3 regions of the Weizmannia sp. FSL W8-1119 genome follow, and region 2 is predicted to be linked to each of the others. Evidence: predicted binding sites of a transcription regulator. Region 2 holds the regulator's gene; each other region holds the start of a gene.
The links. The regulator Rex, encoded in region 2, represses fermentation and respiration genes when NADH is low (regulators of the CRP and FNR family bind a similar motif). The targets are predictions, from matches to a motif close to TTGTGAAATATTTCACAA.
Positions count from the first base shown of each region.

Region 1: NSQ19_RS11385 (formate/nitrite transporter family protein) is a predicted target of Rex. The motif match lies at 4,904-4,921, and genes of this name have one in related genera.
Region 3: qoxA (cytochrome aa3 quinol oxidase subunit II) is a predicted target of Rex. The motif match lies at 1,693-1,710, and genes of this name have one in related genera.

Region 1 is NZ_JBBOZL010000001.1:2,292,849-2,298,992, forward strand. It holds gene NSQ19_RS11360 (manganese-dependent inorganic pyrophosphatase) at 1-912, opposite strand, end outside; gene NSQ19_RS11365 (ferritin-like domain-containing protein) at 1,085-1,549, shown strand; gene NSQ19_RS11370 (amino acid ABC transporter substrate-binding protein) at 1,745-2,542, shown strand; gene NSQ19_RS11375 (amino acid ABC transporter permease) at 2,529-3,221, shown strand; gene NSQ19_RS11380 (amino acid ABC transporter ATP-binding protein) at 3,234-3,971, shown strand; gene NSQ19_RS11385 (formate/nitrite transporter family protein) at 4,037-4,873, opposite strand; gene NSQ19_RS15775 (DUF2705 family protein) at 5,031-5,441, shown strand; gene pflB (formate C-acetyltransferase) at 5,842-6,144, shown strand, end outside.
Region 2 is NZ_JBBOZL010000001.1:2,908,111-2,914,254, reverse strand. It holds gene tsaD (tRNA (adenosine(37)-N6)-threonylcarbamoyltransferase complex transferase subunit TsaD) at 1-326, shown strand, start outside; gene NSQ19_RS14175 (ABC-F family ATP-binding cassette domain-containing protein) at 630-2,549, opposite strand; gene NSQ19_RS14170 (redox-sensing transcriptional repressor Rex) at 2,863-3,546, shown strand; gene tatC (twin-arginine translocase subunit TatC) at 3,697-4,461, shown strand; gene NSQ19_RS14160 (YdiK family protein) at 4,499-4,696, opposite strand; gene NSQ19_RS14155 (CPBP family intramembrane glutamic endopeptidase) at 4,693-5,421, opposite strand; gene groES (co-chaperone GroES) at 5,791-6,075, shown strand; gene groL (chaperonin GroEL) at 6,129-6,144, shown strand, end outside.
Region 3 is NZ_JBBOZL010000001.1:542,824-548,967, forward strand. It holds gene qoxB (cytochrome aa3 quinol oxidase subunit I) at 1-478, opposite strand, end outside; gene qoxA (cytochrome aa3 quinol oxidase subunit II) at 503-1,429, opposite strand; gene NSQ19_RS02570 (HAD family hydrolase) at 1,775-2,434, shown strand; gene NSQ19_RS02575 (LCP family glycopolymer transferase) at 2,488-3,399, opposite strand; partial or broken gene NSQ19_RS02580 (transposase) at 3,770-4,072, shown strand; gene pgmB (beta-phosphoglucomutase) at 4,220-4,909, opposite strand; gene NSQ19_RS02590 (glycoside hydrolase family 65 protein) at 5,138-6,144, opposite strand, start outside.

The DNA.
Region 1 (6,144 bases), 620 kb from region 2:
GGTTAAGACCGGAACAATTTGTTTTTTCCGCGATACAACGCCTTTTAAAGTGGCCGTGTGGTTTTCCAGCTTGACATGAAAGGCTTTTTCCACAATATCCGCCGATTTGCCGAGTGCAAGCGCGGCGGAATCGTTTGTTAAAATATCTGTTACAACAAACAGGAACAAATCAAGCCCTCTGTCTGCAATCTGCGCCTGGATCGCCTGTTCAATCTCCGCCTGTTTCACGAGCACGTCATTTGTATCAACGGCATTTACCTGGGCGATCATCACTTTATGGCCGGCCATATCAAATTCTTTGGAGTCAAGGGTAATCAGCTGTTCCACCGTTTTGTCACTTAAATCCGCGCCGGCTCTCAGCATTTCAAGGCCGTATGTATCTGCATCCACACCGGCAATTTCAGCCAGTTCTTTCGCTGCCTTCACATCTTCTTCCGTGCAAGTCGGGGATTTGAACAAAAGCGAGTCGGAGATGATCGCAGAAAGCATTAATCCGGCTGTTTCTTTGCTGATTTCCACACCGTTCTCTTTGTAAAGTTTCTTTAGAATGGTTGCTGTGCAGCCGACCGGTTCCGCACGGTAATAGAGCGGGTCGCTCGTTTCAAAATTGGCGATGCGATGGTGGTCAATGACTTCAAGGATACGCACGCTGCCAATGTCGTCCGCGCTTTGCTGGCGTTCATTATGGTCTACGAGAATGACATTTTCCACTTCGTTTGCAACCGTTTGGACAAGGCGCGGGGCTTCCCTGTGGAATGTTTCCAATACGAATTTCGTTTCATTGCTCAATTCTCCTAACCGGACCGCCTCCGCATCAACACCTAATTTTGTTTTTAACTCTGCATACGCAATCGCTGAACAAATCGCATCCGTATCCGGGTTTTTATGGCCGAAAACAAGTACTTTTTCCATTTCTTTGCTCCTTTTCTTAAAAAATATGACGGAAATCTGGCATAGACATTCCTATTATAAAACATTTCGGGAAAATTTTTAAACATTGTCCGCCGGATGGATGAGAAAAAATCGTAACGATCCGCTTTTGCCCGTCATACGATATACCGGTTGAAAGTGAGGAGGGAATCCAATGTTTGTCCATCCGTTTGATAATCATGCCGGTTTGAGAAACACACAGCCTGACGTCGGAAATCAGCAGGCAGTATGGCTCGCCCATCTGATCCGGGCAATAAACGGCGAATACAGCGCCATCGCCTGCTACGAGCAAATCGCAAGAAGAGCCCCGTCGGCTGAAGCCCGGAACATCATTATGGAAATCCGTGATGATGAGATCCGCCATTTCCAGACATTTTCGCAGTTTTACACGAACCTCACAGGCAGAAGGCCGCAGTCGCAAATCAGCGAAGCCTGCCCTTCCACTTACAAAGGAGGGCTTGAATTTGCCGTGAAAGACGAACAAAACACGGTCGATTTTTACAGAGAATTGGCGCGTTCCGCAAATAGCCCTGCCATGAAGCAGGCGTTTCTTGAAGCGGCAAAAGACGAACAGCATCACGCCGTCTGGTTTCTTTATCTGCTCATCAATATCCGCTGACCGTGCGCTCAAACATCTTGAAAAACTGCCGGCTTTTTTTCAAGCCGGTTCCGCTTTATCCCCCCTTTCTGCCGCTAACCCATTTTACGATACAAAGCCTTTTTTTCTGGATATTTTTACCCCTTTGTTTACAATACAAAATGCTGTTTAAAGCATAGGCATAGACTGCAAAAATCATGAAAGGGAGTTGGCAACATGAGAAAATACATCAAATGGCTGGCCGTGTTCAGCTTGCTGTTTGCTTTAACGGCATGCGGAAAAAATACGGACAACCAGCAGGCTTCAAAATCCAATGACTTATACGACCAGATCAAATCAAAAGGCGTCCTTTTGATCGGAACAGAAGGAACGTACCCGCCATTTTCTTTCCATAAAAACGGGAAATTAACAGGCTATGATATCGATGTGGCGAAAGAAGTTGCAAAACGGCTCGGATTAAAAGCCGAATTTAAAGAAACCCAGTGGGATGCCATGTTTGCCGGGCTCAATTCCAAACGGTTTGATATGATCGCAAACCAGGTCGGGATCCGTGCAGACCGCCAGAAAAAATATGACTTATCAACACCCTATACGATTTCAAAAGCCGTTGTCCTTGTCCGCAAAGACAACACGAATATCAAGTCCTTCGCTGATTTAAAAGGCAAAAAATCAGCCCAGTCGCTTACAAGCAACTTTGCTACTATTGCCAAGAAAAATGGCGCCAATATCGTAAGTGTGGAAGGTTTTTACCAAGCGGTCCAGCTTTTGACTTCAAACCGTGTGGATGCCACCGTCAATGATTCCCTGACCTATCTGGACTACAAAAAACAAAAACCGAATGCTGCCATTAAAGTTGCCGCTACAGCAAACGAGGCAAGCAAATCCGCTTTTTTGTTCCGGAAACATTCAGGGAAACTGACAGACAAAGTAAATGATGCTTTGAAAGATATGAAAAAAGACGGCACGTTAACAAAAATTTCAAAGAAATGGTTTGGTGAAGATGTTTCCCAATAACCTTGCGTTTATCAGCAGCGACCAGCTGCATTTGGTGCAAAGTTCCCTTCTGCCGATGCTGGAGGGAGCTTTGCATTATACGATTCCATTAACGATCATCACTTTCTGTATCGGTCTTGTGCTGGCGCTCGCTACAGCGCTGGCACGGATTTCCGGCATTAAAATACTGGAATGGATCGCCCGCGTCTATGTTTCAGCAATCCGCGGGACCCCGTTGCTTGTGCAATTATTTATCATTTTTTACGGGCTGTCGTCCGTGCATGTTACCATTGGTTCTTTTCCGGCCGCCATTATCGGCTTTTCGCTCAATGTCGGCGCATATGCATCAGAAGTGATCAGGGCAGCGATTTTATCGATTCCAAAGGGGCAATGGGAAGCAGCGTATTCGATCGGGATGAACTATGCGCAGGCTTTAAGAAGAATTGTGCTCCCGCAGGCTGTCCGCGTATCGGTGCCGCCGCTTTCCAATACGTTTATCAGCCTTGTAAAAGATACATCTCTTGCTTCCTTAATTTTGGTGGCCGATCTGTTCCGTAAAGCACAGGAAATTGCCTCCACCACCTATCAATATATGCTGCTGTATGTCGAAGCCGCCTTTTTGTACTGGGTGATTTGTTTGATTCTCTCAATAATCCAGCAAAAATTGGAAGGCCGTTTTGATAAATACATCAGCAAGTAAGGAGGGACCTGTATGATTCGAATAGAAGGGTTACATAAACAATTCGGCAACCTTGAAGTGCTGAAAGGCATTGACTTAACCATTGAAAAAGGGAAAGTGATCGTCATCATCGGCCCGTCCGGTTCCGACAAAACCACGCTGCTCCGCTGTATGAATGCCCTTGAAATTCCAAATCAAGGCAGGATACAGATCGATGATGTATCCGTTGACTTTTCCCAGCATCCCGGTAAAAAAGAACTCGCAGCTTTGCGGCAAAAATCCGGCATGGTTTTCCAACAGTACAATCTTTTCCCGCATAAAACGGTTCTCGAAAACGTGATTGAGGGGCCGGTCATTGTAAAAAAGGAAAACCGCCAGGATGCAGCAAAAAAAGCGGAAATGCTGCTGGAAAAGGTGGGCCTGCTTGATAAAAAAGAGGCGTATCCAGCAAGCCTTTCCGGCGGCCAGCAGCAGCGCGCCGGGATTGCGAGGGCGCTTGCCATGGAGCCGGAAGTGATGCTGTTTGACGAACCGACATCCGCACTGGATCCGGAACTTGTAAGCGGCGTGCTGAATGTGATGAAGGAGCTTGCTGAAGAAGGCATGACAATGGCCGTTGTGACACACGAAATGCGGTTTGCCCGCGAAGTTGCGGACAAGGTGATATTTATGGATGGCGGCGTCATCCTGGAGCAAGGCAAACCGGAAGAAGTGTTCCATCATCCAAAAAACGCACGGACCAAGCAATTCCTGCAGCTGATCCAAAGCTGACGGGCCGGAGCGGTTAATCCCATATTAAAAAGAGCTGCCTGAATAAAAGGCAGCTCTTTTTAATATTACTTGATTTTTTCAGCAGAAAAAGGGGATACGGTGTGTGTGTCCACAACAGCAACCGGCACCTTTTCTTTTTTCTTTGACGTTAAGAAGGCGTACATGGCACCGACAAAGACGCCGCCGCCAATCATATTTCCGAGCGTTACCACGCCGAGGTTGTGCAAAATGCCAACGAGTGTAATCGTATCCGGGTGCGGGGCAGCAAGTGCGAGCGCGAACAGCACCATATTGGCAATGCTGTGTTCGTAGCCCGAAATGACGAAGCCAAACACGAGCAGCATCATCGAAGCGATTTTAGCCCCGTCCCCCTTTACGTTTATCGGAACCCAGAACCCTAAACAAACAAGCCAGTTACAAAGGATCGAACGGAAAAACATTTGGGCTGTTGTCAGGCTGATTTTCCCGCCCACAACCGACATTAAAAACTGGCTGTTATCCGAATCTGCATAGAGTCCGCTGTAATGGATAAACAGTGCGAAAATCGCCGCCCCCATCAAATTTCCGGCATACGTTGCCACCCAGTTTGTGAGCGCATCTTTCCAAGTTGTCGCTTTTTTTACCGTGCTCATCGTCATCATCATCGTATTGCCGGTAAATAGCTCGCCGCCGCCAAACATAATAAGCACGAGCGCTGCACCGAAAAATATGGAAGCCATAAAGGAAGTAACCGGAGACTTCGCATCAAAAAATGGCTCGGCAAGACGGTAACAAATAATAATGGCAAAACCGATAAACATACTTGCCAACACTGCTTTTGTCACATAACGAAGCAGGGATTCTTCCAGATATTTTTTCTTATTTAACGCCATTTGAACAACAGATTCAACGGCCTCGTACATAAACACCATCTCCAACTGAAAAATGTTAAATTGTGAAAAACATCACAAACAACTGCCTTTCTATCATATCCCCTTTTTCCCTGTTTGTGTTTGTATATATTTTGAACGTTTATGAAGCGATTACACAGGAAGGGGCTTTTGACAGCCATCATTACTGGTGTTCATTGGCTGCCAGTGCCTTATCAATTTGATCAGGGTTTTTTGGGGGCAAGTGAATGTAAATAATGGAATGGGAATATTGCTATTCAGTTATTTTTTGATGATCTATGTTATCATCAGCCTCCAGTCTCTTTTGAAAATGTTTTTAAATTCCCGCATTGCGTTTCTGATCGTCAATATTTATATCGTTTTTTCCTGCATTTCAATTAGTGAAAAAGGGCTGCCAAAGTATATTTATTATTTATCCCTTAGTAATTACGGAATGGGTTTCAAACAAAATTTAGGCAAAGTGAATAGCTTATATACAGACGATTTAAATATTCATTACAGTATATTTATTTTACTCGTTTTAGAAGTTGCCATTCTAATTGCATCAGCGCTTAAAGTTAAAAAAATGGATGTCATATAGGGGGGAATACCATGATCCAGCTTATAAATGTAAGCAAAAAATTCAAGCTTACACGAAAAATATACCGCAACCGCTTTCATCTGGCTGTGTCGATTTTGTGAAATATTGATCATGTTACCAAATTACAAACTCCTCCCAAGAAAAATAATCATGTGAAAAACTGATCAATTTGTGTTATAACACGCTTTCATCGCATTTTTCTATTATATATCTACGGCCAAATGTTTTGAACATTCTTTGACAACTGCATTTTCCGGCCCTAAAATGTGAACGCTATCACTATCTTTTTAAAATCGCCCGTGCTAAAATGAAAGCGTAATAAGAAATGTTCACTATTTAACAAACAAACATCCAATTCTGAAGGCAGCTCATTAATAGGCTTAAAGGAGGCCAATTTAAAATGACTGAACAATTGCTGACAAAAGCACCGCTCTCTAAAAAACAATGGGAAGGCTTTAAAGGAGGAAACTGGCAAAAAGAAATCGACGTAAGGGACTTTATTTTGAAAAATGTAACCCCTTACGAAGGCGATGAAAGCTTCCTTGCCGGTCCGACTGAAGCCACTTTAAAATTATGGGACCAGGTCATGGAACTGTCGAAACAGGAACGCGAAAAAGGTGGCGTCCTGGATATGGATACGAAAATTGTATCCACCATTACATCGCATAGCCCGGGGTATTTAAACAAAGAACTTGAAAAAATT
Region 2 (6,144 bases):
AAAGCATTCGGCCTGAAGATATGGCTGCAAGCTTCCAGCAAAGTGTGATTGATGTATTGGTCGGTAAAACTGTGGAGGCGGCAAAAACGTTCGGCGTCAAAGAAGTGCTGGTCGCCGGCGGTGTTGCCGCGAACAAAGGATTGCGCGCTGCCCTTTCAGAAGCATTCCGGGATCTTCCTGAAGTGGACTTGCGCATCCCGCCGGTCCAGTTATGCACAGACAATGCGGCGATGATTGCCGCATGCGGGACGGTGCTTTTTGAAAAGGGAAAAAGAAGCGCCCTTGATTTAAATGCTTATCCCGGGCTGGACATTGAAAACTTTTAAAAAGGGTTGTGAAAAACCGGTGTATGGGAATCGCCCATACACCGGTTTTTTTGGAGATATGCAGGGGAATTGTGCACAATCTGTGGAAAAGTTGTTGATAAATGATTGGGCTTGTGCAAAACTTTTAAATTTTTTTCCGGACAGGTTGTGGGTATTGTGAATAAATCTGTTGATAATTGTGGATTTTGTGGAAAAACGTTTTAAAAAGCAAGAAATCAAAATATCGCCTGTGTATAAATCTGTGCATGGCACGCGATGCCAAAAATAAAAACCTGTGCAGAACATTTCCGCACAGGTCCAACATTACTCCGCCAGTTCGGCCCACTCTTCCATCAGCGCGTCCAGCTCCGTTTTCCGCTGCTCCAGTTCTTCTGTCAGCTCGCGGATTTTAATATGGTCCTGGAAGATTTCCGGGTCGGCCATTTTTTCTTCCCTGTCATGAATTTCTGTTTCCAACGTTTCAATTCTAGTTTCAATTTCTTCAATCCTCCGCTTTTTTTGCCGCTCGCGTTTTTTTGCTTCTTTATCCTGCCGATAGTTGTTTTTCGCCGGCTGTTCCGCTTTTACCTTTTCTTGTTTCGCGTTTTCCAGGCGCGCAATTTCCAGCATTTCTTCTTTTTTTTGCACATAATAATCATAGTCACCGAGAAATTCACGGGTGCCTTCCGGCGAGAGCTCCACCACTTTTGTGGCGATCCGGTTAATGAAATAGCGGTCGTGGGAAATGAACAGAATGGTTCCCGGGTAATCAATTAGCGCATTTTCCAGCACTTCTTTACTGTCCAAATCAAGATGGTTTGTCGGTTCATCTAAAATCAGAAAGTTCGCCTTTTCCAGCATCAATTTGGCGAGGGCAAGCCGGGCTTTTTCGCCGCCGCTTAAGGATGAGACGGTTTTTAAAACGTCATCGCCGGAAAAAAGAAAATTCCCGAGTGCCGTGCGGATTTCTTTTTCTGTTTTCAGCGGGTATGCATCCCATAATTCCCGGAGGACCGTTTTATTGGAAGATAGGTCGGCCAGTTCTTGATCGTAATAGCCGGTCATAACGCCTGAGCCGTATTCGATCGTGCCGGATATCAGCGGGATTCTCCGTATAATCGACTTCAAAAGCGTTGATTTGCCGATGCCGTTCGGGCCGACAAGGGCAACGCTGTCTTGTTTTTTGACTGAAAGATGGATGTTTTTGGCAACCGGCTCCCCACCGTAGCCGATGGCAGCATCCCGGACATGAAGGACTTCGTTCCCGCTTTGTTTGGCAATTTCAAACGAAAACCGGGCGGATTTTTCATCGCCAAGCGGCTTGTCCATCAATTCCATTTTTTCCAGCTGTTTCCGCCGGCTTTGTGCCCGCTTTGTCGTGGTGGCCCGGGCAATGTTTTTCTGGATGAATGCTTGCAATTTCGCAACTTCTTCCTGCTGCTTTTCATATTGCTTGACTTCCCGTTCGTACTGGGCGGCCTTTTGTTCCAGGTACCGGCTGTAGTTGCCGTGGTATTTTTTGATGGAATGCCTTGAGATTTCATAGACCTGGTTGACGACTTTATCCAGAAAATAACGGTCGTGGGACACGATCAGAATGGCGCCTTCATAGCCTTGTAAATACTGCTCCAGCCAGGTGAGCGTTTCTATATCGAGATGGTTTGTCGGTTCATCCAAAATTAAGATATCCGGCTTTGTGAGCAGCAACTTCGCCAATGCAAGGCGTGTTTTTTGCCCGCCGCTTAACGTCCGGATCGGGGTGCTGTAGTCGTACTGGTCAAAACGGAAGCCATGCAGAACGGACCGGATATCCGCTTCGATCTGATATCCGCCTCCATCTTTAAAGCGTGTCTGCAAAGTATCATAAGCGTGCAGCACTTTTTCATACTCCGCCCGGCGGTTATAAATCGCGGGGTCGGCCATTTTTTGTTCATATTCGCGGAGCTGTTTTTCCATATCCAGCAAATCTTTAAAAACCGACATCATTTCGTCCCAAATGGACAAATCTGATTCGAGCCCGGCATTTTGGGCAAGATAACCGATTTCGACACCATTCGGCACAATGATGGAACCTTCGTCATAAGAAAGCTGGCCGGCAATGATTTTCAGCAGGGTCGATTTTCCGGCCCCGTTTCTCCCGACCAAAGCGATCCGGTCTTTTGTTTGGATTTCTAATTTTATATCCGATAAAATAAGTTCAGCGCCATAATATTTTGTGACTTGTTGAACTTGCAGCAACATCATCGTTATGTTCACCTCTATATCATTGTAAGTGTACAGGAAGGCGAACTGCAACTCAACCGGCGTGATCGAAATTTGTCAAAAAACTTTTCACATAAATCCGTAAAAACCCATGAAAAAAATGCTCATTTGTGATATATTTAACATAGTTGGAGAGAGAAAAAGACGCATGCAGGCATTTTTTAAAACATATTTTTTCTTTGTTCAGATAGGAGTAATATTATAATGAGGAATGGCAGCGCTGCCATTCCGGAATGGACGCACGATTGGAACCAGCAGCACGAAAAATTTAAGCTTTCAACTTGGGGGATTTCACATGAAGGATGAATCAGTAAAAATACCGCAAGCCACCGCAAAACGGCTTCCATTATATTACCGGTACCTGAGAAATTTATATACACTCGGCAAGCAAAGGGTATCATCGGCGGAACTGAGTGAAGCGGTGAAAGTCGACTCCGCCACGATACGCAGGGATTTTTCCTACTTCGGGGCACTTGGGAAAAAAGGTTATGGTTATAATGTAAAATATTTATTGTCTTTCTTCGGCAAGACGCTGAACCAGGATGAGATCACAAATGTAGCGCTGATTGGCGTGGGGAACCTCGGTACAGCCCTTTTGAATTACAATTTTTCGAAGAATAACAGCGCGCGGATTGTTATGGCATTTGACAATGACCCCGGGAAGGTGGGGAGCCATGTTGGCAATGTGCCTGTTTACAGCATGGACGAATTAAGAGAACGGCTTTGCGCGGAAGATGTAACGGTCGTGATTCTAACGGTCCCCGCTTCCAGTGCGCAGGCGGTGACAGACGAGCTTGCCAGTACGAATGTAAAAGGCGTTTTAAACTTTACGCCTGCCCGGCTGAACGTGCCGCCGGATATCCGTGTCCATCATATTGACCTGGCCGTGGAACTGCAGGCACTGATCTACTTTTTAAAACATTATTCAAATGATGAAGAAAATTTGAAAGAAACAAAAGAGCCGGTTGCGAAGCCATAGCCAAAAAGCTTTTTTTCCGTTATCATAATGGGTACAGGGGGTGGCCCGTTTGAAAACGGAATGCAGGCGCAAATGGAAATGGCCGGGTTTGGCTCTGGCGTGCAAAGGGAAAAGGGCGGATTCCACGCCGGCACTTAAAGGAGAACGGCGATGAATGCGAAAAAAATGCCGGTTACCGGACATATCCAGGAATTGAGAAAGCGGTTAATCACCGTTCTCATTTTCTTTCTGTTCGCCCTGGTTGTTGGCTTTTTTACCGCAAAGCCTGTTATACGTTATTTGCAGCACGCCGAAAATGCCGGCATGTTCACGATGAATGCCTTCAGGGTAACCGATCCCATTAAGGTTTTTATGGAAGTTTCGGTTGTGATCGCATGCCTGTTGACCCTGCCGGTGATTTTGTACCAGCTTTGGGCGTTTATAAGCCCGGGGCTGTATGAGAAAGAAAAGAAACTGACATTAAGTTACATTCCTGTTTCCATCCTGCTTTTTATAGCCGGCGTTTCTTTTTCCTATTTCGTGCTTTGTCCGCTGATGGTGAAGTTTATGATGGGCTTGTCAAATGAAATGGGCATTCGTGCGGTGATCGGGATCAGGGAATATATTCAGTTTCTGCTGGAAATCACGCTTCCGTTTGGCTTTGTGTTCCAAATGCCGGTCGTGGTCCTGTTTCTGACCCAGCTTGGCATCATTACGCCGAGGCTGTTGAAAAAGGCAAGAAAATATGCGTATCTTGCTCTGATTGCAGCAGCCGGCATCATTACCCCGCCGGACGTGTTTTCGCAGCTGATTACCTTTGTCCCGCTCGTTTTGCTGTATGAAGCGAGCACGCTGATTTCGAAAATGGCGTACCGCAATGCCCAAAAAGCGGCAAAAGAAATGCCAATGGATGAACAGACGATTCCTTCTGAATAAGAAAGCCGTTTTCCGGACGGAACCGGAAAAACGGCTTTTATTTTTTCACTGAGTTTTTCAGCTTGAAATGGAGAAAGATCAGCCTGATTCCGGAACCCAGATCCAATGTTGCAATCAACAGCAGTAAATAAGAAAAAAAGCCCCAGCCGCCCACTTGTACCTGCTGAATGGCAAAATAAGTGAACAAGGCCCCGAGCAGGCAGTTTACAATTCCTGAAAAAAGTGGTCTCATCATAGAAGTCCTCCAATTGAGCTGTAAATTTCATGTACGGATGTCTGCAGAACGGACGGGTGCAAAAGCAGCCTAACGACCACAATTGTGTTCATGGAAACATGCGCAAACATGGAAACGGTGATCCGGTTTGTTTTCTCATATAAATAAGCGAGCGTCAGCCCTAAAAGGGAATATAAAAACAAGTGGCTCGGTTCGGTATGCGCGAGCCCAAAAATAACCGAGCTGACAATACCGGACAAAAGAAAAGAAAAGCGCCTGCGCAGCGTGCCGAAAATGATTTTCCGAAAGACGATTTCCTCGAGAATCGGCCCGGCGATCGAGCTGATGAGGATGACAAGCGGAAATCTTTCAATCAGCGCCATGATTTGCTGCGTATTGTTGGAGGCAGCCGGGGCACCGAACAATGATTCAATGATAGCGGCTGCAGTCTGGGCAAAGAAACAAAGAAAGACGCCGCTTATTGCCCATATGGCGGATGGCGCGGCCGGAAGCGGTTCGGCCCGGTCTGTTTCTTTCTTTGCGGCTTTTCTTAAAAGATACAGGACGATGATCAGCCCGATGATAAAGCTGATGACGGTCCAAAGCGGGGGCGTCAATGTCCGCATGCTGTCTGCCGGTTCGTGGAAAACGTTCACCCCGGCATAGTAGAGCAACGGATACCCGATGGCGCCGGACAGCAGCATAAGGATGTACGTCACGAGAATATACACATACTCTTTTTTCACGCGCTCTTTTCCTTTCTTGCCAGTTCAAAGTTTAAAGGATCGCAAATTCGTCCAATATGTTCATTGTACTATTGAACCGGGCGGGGTTCAAATGCCGTGCGCCGGGCCAGTCTTTTCAGTTGCATATCCGGATGGTGATCGAGCATACTTATAAAGGGGCAAGCGGCTGAAACGGAGGCGCGCAACCGGCATCCTTTGACAGGGCTCTTTAAAGAGTGCAGGACCCGAAAAAAATAAAAAAAGTTGGATGAGAAGACTTGCAAAAAAGCAAGGAATTATTTATTATAATAAATGTGTTAGCACTCAACTTATGTGAGTGCTAATATTGGCCAAAATTTTACATAATACGAATTAAGGAGGTTGTTTCACGTGTTAAAACCACTGGGTGATCGCGTTGTCATTGAATTAGTTGAATCGGAAGAAAAAACAGCAAGCGGTATTGTCCTGCCTGACACGGTAAAAGAAAAGCCGCAGGAAGGCAAAGTAGTGGCTGTCGGTTCCGGGCGTACCCTTGATAACGGTGAACGTGTTGCCATCGATGTAGCAGCAGGCGACCGCATCATCTTCTCGAAATATGCCGGCACTGAAGTGAAATATGACGGAAAAGAATACTTAATCCTTCGTGAAAGCGATATTCTGGCGGTTGTGGAATAAGCCTGGCTTGTTGAAACATAGAAATAACGATATGACATGAGGAGGTTTTATAAATGGCAAAAGAAATTA
Region 3 (6,144 bases), 2.4 Mb from region 2:
GGGAACCCCCGATAATAAATGAAATATTAAAGAGGCACATCCCTGCAACCATTGCCCAGAAGCTGAATGCGTTCAAAAGCGGGAAGGCAACATCGCGCGCCCCGATTTGGAGTGGAACAGCAACGTTAATCAGGCCGAACAAAAACGGCATCGCCATAAATAAGATCATGACAACCCCGTGGGTCGTAAAGATCCCGTCATAATGGTTGGCATCAAGCAGATGCTGGTTCGGCAGTGCAAGCTGTGTTCTCATCATTAAAGCATCGACACCGCCGCGGAATAACATTAATACCGCAACGATAATGTACATAATCCCGATTTTTTTATGGTCAACGGTTGTCAGCCATTCTTTCCATAACCATTTCCATTTCTTGAAATAGGTTAGAGAAAAGATCACAGCGGCCGCGCCAAGTGCCATGCCAACTTCGGCGGCATATATGGCCGGTTCACCGGTGACGAAAAAATCACTAAGTTTCACACTGTTTTCCTCCTATTCCAATGATTATTTTCCGCCCATATCCATCCCGGACATATCGTGGTGATGGTGGTGATTTTGTTTCTCACCTTTTTCCGATTCTTCATAATAGCTTTTTTGTTCATCCGGTTTATCCCATTTTAGATGGGTCCCGGTGTAAGTCTGTCTTCCTACGAGGCCTTCTTTTTTAATCAGTTTTTCATAATCCGATTTTTTCATTTGAGGCGCTCTGCTTTTGACTTCCTTCACCCACGCATTAAAATCTTTCGGCGTTTGGGCCAACACATCGAAGTCCATCTTTGCAAAGCCTTCCCCGTTGAAGTTTGCGTTTCTTCCTGTATATTCGCCAGGGTGGTCAGCAGCCAGAATCAGCCTCATCGTCATGTTCGGCATCGTATATTTCTGTCCGCCAAGTTCAGGGATCCAGAAAGATGCCATCGTACCGGATGATGTCAATTCGAAATTGATTGGCCGCCCAGCCGGGATGTTTACATAGTTAACGGTTTCAATGCCCTGTTCCGGATAACTGAAAATCCATTTCCATTCCGATGACGTGACATAAATCGTTAAAGGTTTTTCGCCTTTCATGGATTTTGGCGTTTCTTCAACCGAATAGTTTGCTTTAACGGTTGGAATGGCAATGGCGATAATAATCAGCACCGGGATAATGGTCCACACCGTTTCCAGCACTTTATGGCCGTGGATTTGCGGCGGTTTATAATCAGCCGGCAGACGCGACGCCCTGTATTTGATCACCATATAAAGATACAACCCAAGGACAACGACGAATACAAAGGCCATCAAGATGGATGAGTAAACAATCAAATGATATTGTTCCCGCGCCATTGGACCTTGTGGGTCGAGCACTGCAATTTTGGTGTCACATCCGCCGAGCAAAAAGAGCGATGTGAGGGACAAAAGCAGCACCAATTTCCAAGGTAGTTTCCTCAACACATTTTTTCTCTCCTTCCGGTTTGGTAAAATAGTGTACAAATAAAAGCAAATGAAAAAAAGGTGGTACTTTTATTTTTTCACCTTTATTATGGTGCTAACCTATTTTACAATAAAAAAATATAGATGTATTGTCTTTTACCCTTATTCCGCCATGTTTCATAAAAATTTCATAAAAAGTTCATATATTTTTCATAGATTTGTCAAATACTGGCATTATCCAGAAATAATTTACAACTTTGTGAAGGAATACGGTATTTAATATTTTGGAAAAGATTTCAAAACCATTCTGGGAGGAAAAGTGTTTTTAACGTATAATGTTAAGGGAAACAGAAAGGGGTTTTACGGATGATAAAAGCTGTGATTTTTGATTTCGACGGGCTGATTATGGATACGGAATCGGAACACTATGAAGCGCTTTGTGAAATTTTTCGCGGCTACAATTGCGAGATGCCGCTTGAACTATGGGGAAAGGGGGTTGGCACGCATTCGGGTTTTAAGCCGTTTAAATATCTTGAAGAGCAGATCAAAAAGCCGCTTGATACAGAAAAACTGGACCACGAGCTGGAGGAAATGTTTTTAAAACGGCTCGAAAAAGGCGCGGCCCGCGAAGGCGTGGAAGATTATTTAAAGTCGGCCAAGAACCTCGGGCTTAAAGTCGGACTGGCTTCAAGCTCTGACAGGAAATGGCTGCACCGCTATTTGCGCCAGCTTGGCCTTCTCGCTTATTTTGACTGCATCAAATCTTCCGATGACGTTGAAAAAGTCAAACCGGACCCAGCTTTGTATTTGAAAGCGGCCGGCTGTCTCGGCGTGGAACCGGAACAATGCCTCGTCTTCGAAGATTCGCCAAATGGGTCGCTTGCGGCAAAACGCGCCGGTATGGCATGCGTAGTCGTCCCCAACCGGGTAACAAAAGACCTCAAGTTCGGCGAGATTGACCACCGCCTCGGGTCAATGGCAGAAACGCCGCTTGAAGAAGTAATCCGGTTTATTGAAAGCCGTTGACAGAACAACCCGCTTCTGCATGCCGGAAGCGGGTTGTTTGTTTCCACTATTCCTTAGTCATCAGACAGATTTTCTTCCAGCATTTGCGTGACTTTTTCTTTTTCAGCATCTGACACCGCCAAATAATAGATCCCGTCAATGTTGGCATCGGTGCCTTTTACTTCATACTGGGTAATGTTTTTGGCGGCATTCCGGTAATTTTTCTCAATCGTAAGCATGTCATTAAACGTCATATTTGTTTTGACATTGTCGCCAAGCGTATCAAGGATACTGCTGTATTTTGCCACAGAAGAAATGCTGGTTGCTTTCCGGATCAGCGCCTCGATCACTTTCCGCTGCCGTTTATTGCGGCCGAAATCGCCTTCCGGATCAAGATGGCGCATTCTGACATAGCCGAGCGCCTGGGCTCCGTTCAGATGAATTTCCCCTTTTTTGTAATGGTACCCTTTTTTATAGTACCCTTCGTCATGCCAGTCAATTGTGTTGTTGACGGTAATGCCGCCAACCGCATCGACCAGTTTTTTCAGGGCCTGCATGTTGATTTTCACATAATAATCCATTTGGATACCGGTAAAGTCCTCAACGGTCTGCAGTGCCATACTGGTTCCGCCATATGCATACGCAGCATTGATTTTGTCATATGTGCCGCGTCCGGCGATCAGCGTCCTTGTATCCCGCGGGATGCTGACGAGCTGTGTCGTGCCTTTTTTCGGATTAATGGTCATCACAATGATGGCATCGGAACGGCCGCTGTCATTTGCACGTTCATCCACACCAAGCAGCAAAACGGAAATCGGCTGCCCGTTCTGGCTTGAGATGCTTTCATTTGAAGTGCCTGCCAACGATTCATGCATTTTATTAGCCGCAGCTTTTGCCGAGTGATAAACATAGTAGGCATAACCGCCACAGGCGATGACCAGGATCCCAATTAAGCTTAAAAAAGACATCAGGATTTTTTTCTTCATCGATGGCCCTCACTTTTTCGTCATATAATTGGTTATTATAACATGATTCGCTACGCTTGAATATCCTTTTTGTCGATTCCCATCATATATCGTCAGTATCGGGCTGACGGTGCGGCCTGTTTTTCAATCATCGCATTTTGCAACGAAAACATTAAGAAAAATTTAAGTTTGCCCCATCGATGTTGCGGAATAGACGTGGGAATAAGAAAGAAGAAGCTAAGCTGACTCCAGAAGAGAAATTCAAACTTCAAATGAAAAAGGTAGAAAGAGAAAATGAACGGTTACGTGCGGAGAACTTATTCTTAAAAAAGTTAGAGGAGATCGAAAGGAGGCGAAACTAAGCCAAATCCGATTTATAGTATTATGAGATGGAGAACATCCACTTATTCATAGTGATCGTGGGTTCCAGTACACTTCCAAAGGATTTAAACGTAAGATAAACGCAGTAAAGATGACACAAAGTATGTCACGAGTTGGTCGGGGTATTGATAATGGGCCAATGGAATCTTTTTGGGGAACACTGAAATGTGAGAAGTATTATTTACATCAATATAAGACATTTGAGGAACTTTCTCTGGCAATAGATGAATACATCCATTTTTATAATCATGAAAGATACCAAAAACGATTAAACGGCCTTAGCCCGATGGAATATAGAGCTAAAGCCGCTTAAATCATTTTTATTATTTCAACTGTCTACTTGACAGGGGGCAGTTCAAAATTAATATCTCAACGGGTTTTCTTGTTTAAAAAGGACTTTGGGACTGCCCCTTTTCTGAAAAAATATCCATTTCTTTTTCTTAGATGAACAATGGATATTTTACAAATTTGATCTAGAAAAATATGGATCACCCTGAATGGCAGAAAGGCTGACCTCCGCGGTTGAGGCAAAGTGGATAGCCGCTTCATAAAGTTCATCTTTGTCCCCGATCCCGACCGATACTTCCCCCGCACCATTAATTGACTTGATACCCGCGATAGAGTCTTCCAAGCCGATCACTTCACAAGGTTGCAGATTCATCAACTCTGCAGCGCGGACAAAAATTTCAGGGTCAGGCTTACCGGATTTTAAAGCAGCCGGATCAACAACCGCATCAAACATATCAGCGATGCCCAATCTCTCTAAAATGATGGGTGCGTTCTTGGAAGCCGAAGCGACGGCAAGCTTGTACCCTTTATGCTTGACCTCCATTAAAAATTCAGCCATTCCCGGCAAAATATCCTCCGGCGTTAATGTATCGATCAGCTTTTTATAATACTCATTTTTTTCATCTGCCAATTGTGCTTTCTGTTCGTGTGTATAAGAATGCTCACAGTTTCCGGCCTTCAGGATCATTTCCAGGGAATCCATCCGGCTGATTCCTTTTAAACCCGCAGCCAGTTCATCTGTCCATTTCGTGCCGACTTCCTCTGCCGTTTTCTTCCATGCCTGTGCATGGAAACGGGCGGTATCCGTCAATACACCATCAAGGTCAAAAGCAAATCCTTTAATATCATGAAAACTTCTCATTTGGAATCCCCCAGAGTTTTTCTATTTTTACGTTAGTGTACAATGTTGATGGCCGCGATATCCGCCCGTTTGCCAATTCTTGCCCGATACCTCAGCAAGAGGGGGCCAGCCTGGCCCGCTTATCCCGCAGGAGTCTCCCGCGGCCATCAACAATAACATTTAACCGAGCCTTAAGATGAAAATATTTTGGAAAAATGCCTCCGATATCTTCGCATAAAGGAGAATCATTTAAACAAAAACCGAAGATTGTGCAACCAGTTCAACGTCTTTTCCATACAAACCGACCGTCAAGGGTTCGCCTTCCAGCAATTCAAGTGACACTCCATTTGTATCCACACCTACTTCAATCAGACGGCCTCGGAACAACAGGCGGAATTGGTATTTGTCCCATTTTTTCGGCAGGAACGGGGCAAAGTGCAGCTTGCCATCCCGGACACGCATGCCGGCAAATCCCTGCACAATAGCCAGCCAGCTCCCCGTCATTGAAGTGATATGCAGCCCGTCTTCGGTATCATTGTTATAGTTGTCCAAGTCAAGACGTGATGTCCGTTCATACATTTCCACCGCCTTGTTTTCATAGTGCAGATCGGAAGCCAGAATCGCATGGATAGAAGCAGACAGGCTCGATTCATGCACGGTTAAAGGTTCGTAAAAATCAAAGTTGCGTTTTTTCTGTTCCGGTGTAAATTCATCAATAAAATTCCAGATTCCTTGCAATACATCCGCTTGTTTGATATACGCCGAACGCAGTATTTTATCCCATGACCAGTGCTGATTGATTGGCAATTCATCAGCCGGAATTTCGCTCACAGGCTTAATATCTTTATCAAGGAAACCGTCATGCTGGACAAAAATGCCGAGCTCTTCATCTTCCGGAAGATACATGCGGTCTACAATATCCTGCCACAACTGTTTTTCTTCCTCTGTCACATTTAAAACAGCTGCCTGTTCCTGCGAAACTTCCTCCAGGACCTGCAAAGTGTATGCCAAAGTCCATCGGGCCATGTAGTTGGTATACCAGTTATTATCCACATTATTCTCATATTCGTCTGGACCGGTGACGCCGTGCAGCATATATTTTTGTTTGCGTTTGGAAAAATGCACGCGGTCAGCCCAGAACCGGGAGATTTCTGTCAACACTTTGCTGCCTTCGTTTAAAACATAGGACTTGTCTCCGGTATAGCGGGTGTAGTTATAAATGGCAAAAGCAATATCCGCATTCCGGTGAATTTCTT